DNA from 2 places in the Cellulomonas sp. CW35 genome. Region 1 is predicted to be linked to the other one. Evidence: predicted binding sites of a transcription regulator. Region 1 holds the regulator's gene; the other holds the start of a gene.
What was found. The regulator LexA, encoded in region 1, represses DNA repair genes until DNA is damaged. The targets are predictions, from matches to a motif close to TCGAACANNTGTTCGA.

Region 1 (4,411 bases):
GGCCCTCGTGCGCGCGTCCGGCGGCGCGACCCTCGGCCTGTTCTCGTCGCGCCGGGCGGCGAACGCCGCCGCCGAGGCGATGCGCGAGCGACTCGACGTGCCCGTGCTGCTGCAGGGCGACGACCAGCTGCCCACCCTCGTCGCACGGTTCGCCGCCGACGAGCCGACCTGCCTGTTCGGGACGCTCGCGCTCTGGCAGGGCGTCGACGTCCCCGGCCGGGCGTGCCGGCTCGTGATCATCGACCGGATCCCGTTCCCCCGTCCCGACGACCCCGTTCGCTCCGCCCGTGCCGACGTCGTCGCCCGGTCCGGGGGCAACGGGTTCATGGCCGTCTCCGCGACGCACGCTGCGCTGCTCCTCGCTCAGGGCGCGGGTCGCCTGGTCCGCGGACCGCAGGACAAGGGCGTGGTCGCCGTCCTGGACCCGCGGCTCGCCACCGCCCGGTACGGCGAGTTCCTCGCCCGGTCCATGCCGGCGTTCTGGCGCACGACCGACCGGGACGTCGCGCTCGCCGCGCTGACGCGCCTGCGGGACTCCTGAGCCGGTAGCCTGCCAGGGACGGCCCCGCGCGCGGACGCGCAGGTCATGGGCCCGTCACCCCCGTCCACCGCCATGCCAGGAGGCGCCACGATGTCCGAGCAGATCGCCGAGAGCCTCGCCGACGAGGAGCCCAGCCTCTCCGGCGCCCCGAGCCACCGGCGGACGTCGAAGGTCGCGATCGTCGGCGCCGGCGCCGTCGGCTCGACCATGGCCTACGCGACGCTGATGCGCGGCGCCGCGCGCACCGTCGCGCTCTTCGACATCAACAAGGCGAAGGTCGAGGCCGAGGCGCTCGACCTGGGCCACGGCATCCAGTTCATGTCCATGGCCGAGGTCGTCGGGTCCGACGACATCGCGGTCTGCGCGGACGCGGACGTGGTCGTCTTCACCGCGGGCGCCAAGCAGAAGCCCGGCCAGACGCGCCTGGACCTCGCGGAGGCCACCATCGGGCTCGTCAGGAAGGTCCTGCCCTCGCTCGTCGAGGTCGCGCCGAACGCGGTCTACGTGATGGTGACGAACCCCGTCGACGTCGTGACCTACGCGTCGCTCAAGATCTCCGGCCTGCCGCCCACGCAGCTGTTCGGGTCCGGCACCGTGCTGGACTCCTCCCGGCTGCGGTACCTCATCGCGAAGCACACCGGGGTCGCCGTGCAGAACGTGCACGCGTACATCGCCGGTGAGCACGGCGACTCCGAGCTGCCCCTGTGGAGCTCGGCGTCGATCGGCGCGATCCCGCTCCTCGAGTGGCAGGGCATCGAGGGCGAGGGACCGCTCACCAGCGCGGTGCGCGACGAGATCGCGCGCGAGGTCGTCGAGTCCGCCTACCGGATCATCGAGGGCAAGGGTGCGACGAACTACGCGGTCGCGCTCGCCGGGTCGCGCATCATCGAGGCGATCCTCAAGGACGAGCGCCGGGTCCTGCCCGTCTCCTCGCTCCTGACCGGGTACTACGGCATCGACGACGTCTGCCTGTCCGTGCCGTCGATCGTCGGCTCGCCCGGGGTGCTCGACCGCCTGCCGGTGCCCATGTCCGTCGACGAGCTCTCCGGCCTGCGCTCGTCCGCCCAGGCCGTGCGGGACGTCGCCCGGCGCTTCGGCTTCTGACGGACGACGACGGCCCGCCGCCCGGGAGATCCGGGGGGCGGGCCGTCGTCCGTCGTCGTGGCGCCTCACTCGGACCAGGTGCGGTCCTCCCAGCGCTCGTCGGCGACGGCAGCATCGTCGGTGCTGTCGGTGCTGTCGGTGCTGTCGGTGCTGTCGGTGCTGTCGGTGCTGCCGGCGTCGTTCGTCTCGTCCGTGCGCGCGCTGTTCGTGCGCCCGTCGTCGGACGGGCGGGCGAGCCGCTGCGCCAGACGGCGACCGAGCCCCGGTGGCGGGTCGGGCAGGCGGCCGGGCACGGCGCTCACAGGCTCCGCAGCACGCTGACGACGCGACCGAGGATCGTGGCGTCGTCGCCCGGGATGGGCGCGTAGGCGGCGTTGTGGGGCAGGAGCCACACGTGCCCGTCCGCGCGCCGCAGCGTCTTGACGGTCGCCTCGCCGTCGATCATCGCCGCGACGATCTCGCCGTTCTCCGCGACGGGCTGACGCCGCACGACCACCCAGTCGCCGTCGCAGATCGCCGCGTCGACCATCGAGTCGCCGCTGACCTTGAGCATGAACAGCTCGCCCTCTCCGACCAGCTGGCGCGGCAGGGGGAACACGTCCTCGACCACCTGCTCGGCGAGGATCGGGCCGCCGGCGGCGATCCGCCCGACGAGAGGGACGTACGCGGGCGCCGAGAACTGCTCCTCGCCCCCGTCCCCGAGCGACACCTGCGAGGGGGTGTCCTGGCCGCCCCACTGCGGGACGCCGCGCGAGTCGTCCGGGTGCACGACCTCGATCGCCCGCGGACGCTTGGGGTCACGCCGCAGGTAGCCCTTGCGCTCGAGCGCCGTGAGCTGGTGCTTCACGCTGGACGGGCTCGTCAGCCCGACAGCCTCGCCGATCTCGCGCATGCTCGGCGGGTAGCCGCGCGTCTCGACCGAGACGCGGATCGTCTGCAGGACCAGGCGCTGACGCGCCGTCAGACCGTCTGGGCCCGGGGGGGTCTCGGGCAGCTCGTGCACCGTACCCAGCCGTCCCTCGCCGCCGACGGAGCCGCCGGTGGCGTCGCCCCCGGTGGGCTGCTGCCCGGTCACGTCCTCGGTTCGCTGGTCCGTCACGTCCACCCCTCCAGTCCGCCCTGCCACCGACCGCCGTCGGCGGCCTCTCCGGGGCGTCGTCGGTCCGCCGCCCGGTGCGCACCGCCGGATGGCGTCCCCGGCGGGGAAGGCCCTGGTCCACGGCCTCGTCGCGGGGGATGTCAGTGGTCGGTGGTGCGCTGTTCCTCGGCAGGAAGCCTACGCAGGTGGACGGGCGATATCAAACATCTGTTCGACATCTCTGGACGCGTGTCGCAGGCCTCTGGTAGAACTTCGTACAGACGTACGACGAACACGTGTATGACGAACGCGCGTACGACGCGCGGGAGTCGCGGTAGGCGCACCGGCGGCATGATCGGCCGGACGCGTGGCGCGGTGGACGGATGTCAGGGAGAGGGAGAGCGATGAGCGCGATGGTGATCGGACCCGACATGATCGGTGCGGGTCGTCGAGCAGGTCGTCCGGCACGGGCCTCCCGCGAGCGTGCCGCGGCTCTGGCCGCGCCGACGGCGGGCCGCTCCGCGGACGAGGCGCCGCTGCGGCTGACGCGCCGCGGGCGTGCGGTCGTCACGGTCCTCGCGCTCGCCCTCTCCGGCATGGCGTTCGTGCTGGGGTCGCACGCCGCGGCGGGTGCCACCTCGGACGCGACGGTCGAGCGTTACGTCGTGCGCACCGGGGACACGCTGTGGGACATCGCCGCCTCCTCTCGTGCGGCGGGCGAGTCGGTGCAGCACCAGGTCCGCGAGCTGGTCCGGGTCAACGGCATGTCGGGCACACACGTCGACGCCGGTCAGGAGCTCGTCGTCCCACACGGCTGAGCCGCGGGCCCTCGCGGGCCACTGCCTTGCGGCAGGGGGAGGCGTGGCCTACGGTCGCGTGGGCGACGCGCGCGAGCGCGGCCCGACGACAGCGATGCAGCAGGAGGCTCCAGGGTGCACTGCCCGTTCTGCCGGCACCCGGACTCCCGGGTGGTCGACTCCCGCACCTCGGACGACGGCGCGTCGATCCGCCGTCGCCGTCAGTGCCCGTCGTGCAATCGCCGGTTCACCACGGTGGAGACGACCAGCCTGTCGGTCGTGAAGCGCTCGGGTGCCACGGAGCCGTTCAGCCGGGACAAGATCGCCGGGGGCGTGCGCAAGGCATGCCAAGGCCGGCCGGTGAGCGAGGACGATCTCGCGCTGCTCGCCCAGAAGGTCGAGGAGACGCTGCGCTCGTCCGGGTCCGCGGAGATCGACGCCTACGAGATCGGCCTGGCGATTCTCGGGCCGCTGCGCGAGCTCGACGAGGTTGCCTACCTGCGGTTCGCCAGCGTGTACCAGGCGTTCGACTCGCTCGAGGACTTCGAGGCCGCGATCACCGTGCTCCGGGCGGAGCGTGACGACCGCGACCGGGGCGCTCGCGACGAGGCTCCGGACGCAGCAGCGCCGGGCGTCGCGACGCCCGACACCGCAGCAGCCGACACCGCAGTAGCCGACACCACAGAAGCCGGCACCGAGGCACCCGATGCCGCAGTCGCGGACTCCGGAGCGCAGCCGGCCGGGTCGGCTCCCGGAGCGGGCGGAGCCGGCTGACCGGTCCCGGCGGAAGCCGAGGGGCTGCTGCGAGGGATGACAGTGGTCCGGCGCGGGCTGCTCGTCGGCCCGGGTCGGTGGGGCACGTGCCGGGGGGCCGTCGGCCGCGGGTTACGG
Region 2 (4,411 bases), 290 kb from region 1:
GCGGTGCGTGCGCTGCGAGTCCAGCGACCTGTCCACGCGCGCACGCAAGAGCCCCCGCTACCGGTGCAACGACTGCAAGGAGGAGTTCGACGAGCCGCACCTCGTCCCGAAGGACGTGACCCTGTACGTCGCGGACTACTCGACATGGTGGACGAGCCTGAGCTCCCCTGCGCCGGTCAAGGCCCTCGAGTCGCTGTACGCGGGACGTGACAGGCAGAACGCGATCCGCCGGCTCGACCCGGTTCCGACGATCGAGATGCTGGCCTTCCACAGCGGTGTCGAGGGGGCGCTGCAGCTGGACATCCTGGTCGAGTCACGCGACCTGCCCGGCGGTCACGTCGAGGTGGTCGCACGACAGCGGGTCGGTCAGCAGAGGTTCCGCGACGCGATGTTCGACAGGTTCGGCACGACGTGCGCGATCACCGGCACGCAGCCACGCGAGGTGCTCGACGCGGCACACCTGTACTCGTACGCCGACCACGGCGAGCACCACGTCGACGGAGGGCTGCTGCTCCGCGCGGACGTGCACCGCCTGTTCGACCGGCTCCTGGTGACGATCGACCCCGAGTCGTGGCACTCGGTCGTGGCACCTCCCCTTCTCTCGCGCTACCCCTCACTGCGTCAGCTGGACGCCGCTCCCGTCCGCGTCCCGATCGAGCTGCGCCCGTCGCCGGACCTGCTCGCCGAGCACCACCGGTCGTCCCGACGGCGCTGGAAGGACCTCGTCCCGGTCTAGGGCGCAGCGTCGTCGCGGACTCGCGCGACGCGCGACCGACCCGCTTGCGGCGAGGTGGGGGCGGACAGGACGGGCTGCGGTCGCACCAGGTACCGGACACCGAGGTGCGATGTCCACTCGACGCCGCCGTCCGGAACACTGCGCCGCGCCTTCCACAGACCTTTCGTCTTGAGGTCATGGTGCCCCTTGCAGAGCGGTTGGAGGTTGTCGGCGCGGGTCTGCGGCGGGTCCCCGCTCGCCGCCGCGGCGGCCGGCGCCTCGCGCCAAGGCTCGACGTGGTCGAGCTCGCACGAGGCGGCCGGGCGGACGCAGCCGGGGAACGTGCAGGTCTGGTCCCGCGCCGAGACGTGCCCGCCGAGCACGCGGCCCGGCCGGTACGCGCGGGTGGACCGTTCGACGAGCGTCCCGTCCAGGGGGTCGGTCAGCAGGCGTCGCCAGGTGGCGTCCTGCGCGACCTGGCGTGCGACATCGGCGGGCAGCGGCCCGTACCCGGCGAGCTCGGCGGGGTTCTCGTCGAGGCCGAGCAGCGTCGAGGCCGCGACGGTCACCTGGACCTGCGGACGCGCGCCGCGCCTGCCGGGCACGGACGTCCCGCACGGGAGGGTCCCCTGGTCGGCGATCGTCCGGAAGATCGACACGAGCACGTCGGCGCGTCGCTGGTCGCGTGTGCGGTGGTCGTGGGCGTCGACGGGCTCGGTCGCCGCGTCGAGCACGGCCTTCACGAGCATGGCGTCCGGCGCAGGCACGAAGGCCGACACCCAGGCCATGCCGTCCGGCGCCCACCCGGTCTCGACGCGCCGCTGCTCGACGGCCCGGCGCGACCGTTCGCGCGCCGCGGCGGGGTCGACGGCGATGACCTCGCGCCGTACGACACGCCGCAGCTGCGTCGGCGTGAGGTCGCCGGCCCTCTCGGCCGCGATCTGCGCCACCGCGTTCGCTGCGGCGTCGACAGCCGCCACGTCGGGCAGCGCGTCGGTGCCGACGACGAGCGCGGCGAGCTCGTCGAGGACGGCGTCGACCTTGCGCGAGTCCATCGCACCGTCACGCAGCGCGGTCTCGACGGCGGGGAGCTCACCGAGGCCCGCGGCTCGTGAGACGAGCACCTGCGCGGCGGTGCGAGTGCTCGCGAGCGCCGAGGCGATCTCGTCGGCGAGCACGCCTGTCGCGTCGTACCCGCGCGCGACGAGGTCGCGGACCGCGCGCGCCTGCGCGGCGAGGGCCACCCCGACGAGCTGCTGCCACCCGACGACCTGCTCGAGGAGCGCGACGTCGTCGGCATCGCCCGCCTGCATGGCCTCCAGGAGCGCCGCGAGCTCGGACGCGGTCGCCCCGGGTCGCGGGAACACCGGCGGATGGGCCGGCCACTCGACCAGGGTGCGGCCGGGCATGGACGCGCGCATCGGCACCGATGTCTCCCGCACCGGACTCACCTCCTCCCCACTCCTCGAACAAGTGTTCCATCCGGCACGCACCCGCAAGGCCTCGGCGCGACATCTGTGGACGGGCTGTCGCACCAGGCGTCACCCCGCGCACCACGAAGGGCCCCGACCGCCCGCAGGCGATCGGGGCCCTTCGTGGTGCGCAGACGCCCGGAAGGCCGGCGTCAGCCCACCGCGACCGGCTCACGGCTCGCGGCCGGGTCCTGCGCCTCGACGACCGTCACGGGCTCGTCGTCGGAGAACAGGTCCTCCACCGACGCGGACCGGTACCGGTCGAGGTCGAGGATGCCCTCGCGCCGTGCGACGACGGTCGGCACGAGCGCCTGGCCCGCGACGTTCACGGCGGTGCGGCCCATGTCGAGGATCGGGTCGATCGCGAGCAGCAGCCCGACGCCGGCGAGCGGCAGCCCCAGGGTCGAGAGCGTGAGCGTGAGCATGACGACCGCGCCGGTGAGACCGGCGGTGGCCGCGGACCCGACGACGGACACGAACGCGATGAGCAGGTAGTCGGTGACGGACAGGTCGATCCCGAAGATCTGGGCGACGAAGATCGCGGAGATGGCCGGGTAGATCGAGGCGCAACCGTCCATCTTGGTCGTCGCGCCGAGCGGCACGGCGAACGACGCGTACGAGGACGGCACGCCGAGGTTCCGCTCGGTGACGCGCTGCGTCACGGGCAGCGTGCCGACCGAGGACCGCGAGACGAACGCGAGCTGGATCGCGGGCCACGCGCCGCGGAAGAACGACAGCACGTGCAGCCCGTGCGCCCGCAGGATCACGGGGTACACGACGAGCAGCACGACGAGCAGGCCGGTGTAGATCGCGGCGGCGTAGGTGGCGAGCGGCGAGAGCAGGTCCCACCCGTAGGTGGCGACGGCCTTGCCGATGAGCCCGAGGGTCCCGAGCGGCGCGAGGCGGATGACCCACCACAGGACCTTCTGGACCACGGCGAGCGCGGACCGGTTGAACGCGAGGAACGGCTCGGCCGCCTTGCCGGTGCGCAGCGCGGCGATGCCGACGACGAGCGCGACGACGACGATCTGCAGCACGTTGAACGAGATCGACGTGCTCGCGGTGCCGTCCTCGACCTGGGTCGAGGCGCCGAGACCGAGGAAGTTGCCCGGGATCAGACCGTTGAGGAAGTCGATCCAGGAGCCGGTCCTGGTGGGCTCGCTGCCGGTGCTCGGGTCGAGGGTGGAGCGCGCGCCGGGCTGGAACAGCAGCCCGAGGCCGATGCCCACGGCGACCGAGATCGCGGCGGTGACGGCGAACCACAGCAGCGTCTGGCCCGCGAGGCGGGCGGCGTTGGTGACGTGCCGCAGGTTCGCGATGGACGCGACGATGGCGAGGAAGACGAGCGGCGGGACGATCGCCTTGAGGAGGGTGACGAACGACGACCCGATGGTGTCGAGCGTCGTCGTCAGCCAGTTCTCGGAGCCGTCGGCGACGGGTCCCAGCCGGAGGGCGACCCAGCCGAGCAGCACGCCGAGGGCGAGGCCGAGCACCACCTGGACGGTGAAGGAGGGGAACCGCCGCCGCGTGCGGGCGGTCGGAGGGGTGGACGTGTCGGACACGTGGAGACCTTTCGAGGGCGCACGACGACGCGCGTCGTGCCGCGATCAGAGGGACGGCACCGGGGCCGGGCGGAGCCCGACGAACGTGCGCGGGCCGCGAGGGCGCGGCAGGGAGGACCGACGCAGGAGGTCGGTGCGGGGCGCGGGCGTGACGCCGGCGCGAGGAAGGGTCAGGCCGGGCGGGCCGGGCTCACCAGCTGCGTGCGCGGCGACAGAGCGCGCTGGCGACCAGGGACAGGTCGACGGCACGGCGCTCGGTCAGGTTCCACGCGCTCACGCGGAGCAGCTCCTCGGGGACGGGAGTTCGTCGAGAACTCGTCGGGCGCGTCTCGTCGTCCCAGGTCCGGGACGACAGCGCCCGTCGAGTGTACGACGACCGATTCATCCCACCAAAGAGCCAGGTCAGCCGGGCCGCACCGGCGTCCGCGCCGGCTCCTGGGCCTTCCCGACCCGCGAGTGCGCGCGGGAGTAGGTGAAGTAGATGACGAACCCGATCGCGAGCCACACGACGAACCGCAGCCACGTCTCGACGGGCAGGTTGAGCGCGAGGTAGAGGCAGATGGCGGCCGAGGCGATCGGCAGCACCGGCACCCACGGCACCCGGAACGCGCGCGGCAGGTCCGGGCGGGTGCGCCGGAGCACGATGACCCCGATGCTGACCA

Region 2: the regulator LexA is predicted to act here: its motif matches at 2,181-2,196, upstream of ACT17Q_RS11125 (HNH endonuclease signature motif containing protein).

What each region holds. Positions count from the first base shown of each region.
Region 1 covers NZ_CP199000.1:2,140,657-2,145,067, reverse strand. The annotation lists gene ACT17Q_RS09830 (ATP-dependent DNA helicase) at 1-541, shown strand, start outside; gene ACT17Q_RS09825 (L-lactate dehydrogenase) at 632-1,645, shown strand; gene ACT17Q_RS09820 (hypothetical protein) at 1,711-1,947, opposite strand; gene lexA (transcriptional repressor LexA) at 1,944-2,657, opposite strand; gene ACT17Q_RS09810 (LysM peptidoglycan-binding domain-containing protein) at 3,128-3,541, shown strand; partial or broken gene nrdR (transcriptional regulator NrdR) at 3,656-4,141, shown strand.
Region 2 covers NZ_CP199000.1:2,425,907-2,430,317, forward strand. The annotation lists gene ACT17Q_RS11120 (HNH endonuclease) at 1-736, shown strand, start outside; gene ACT17Q_RS11125 (HNH endonuclease signature motif containing protein) at 733-2,157, opposite strand; gene ACT17Q_RS11130 (dicarboxylate/amino acid:cation symporter) at 2,340-3,749, opposite strand; gene ACT17Q_RS11135 (amino acid permease) at 4,152-4,411, opposite strand, start outside.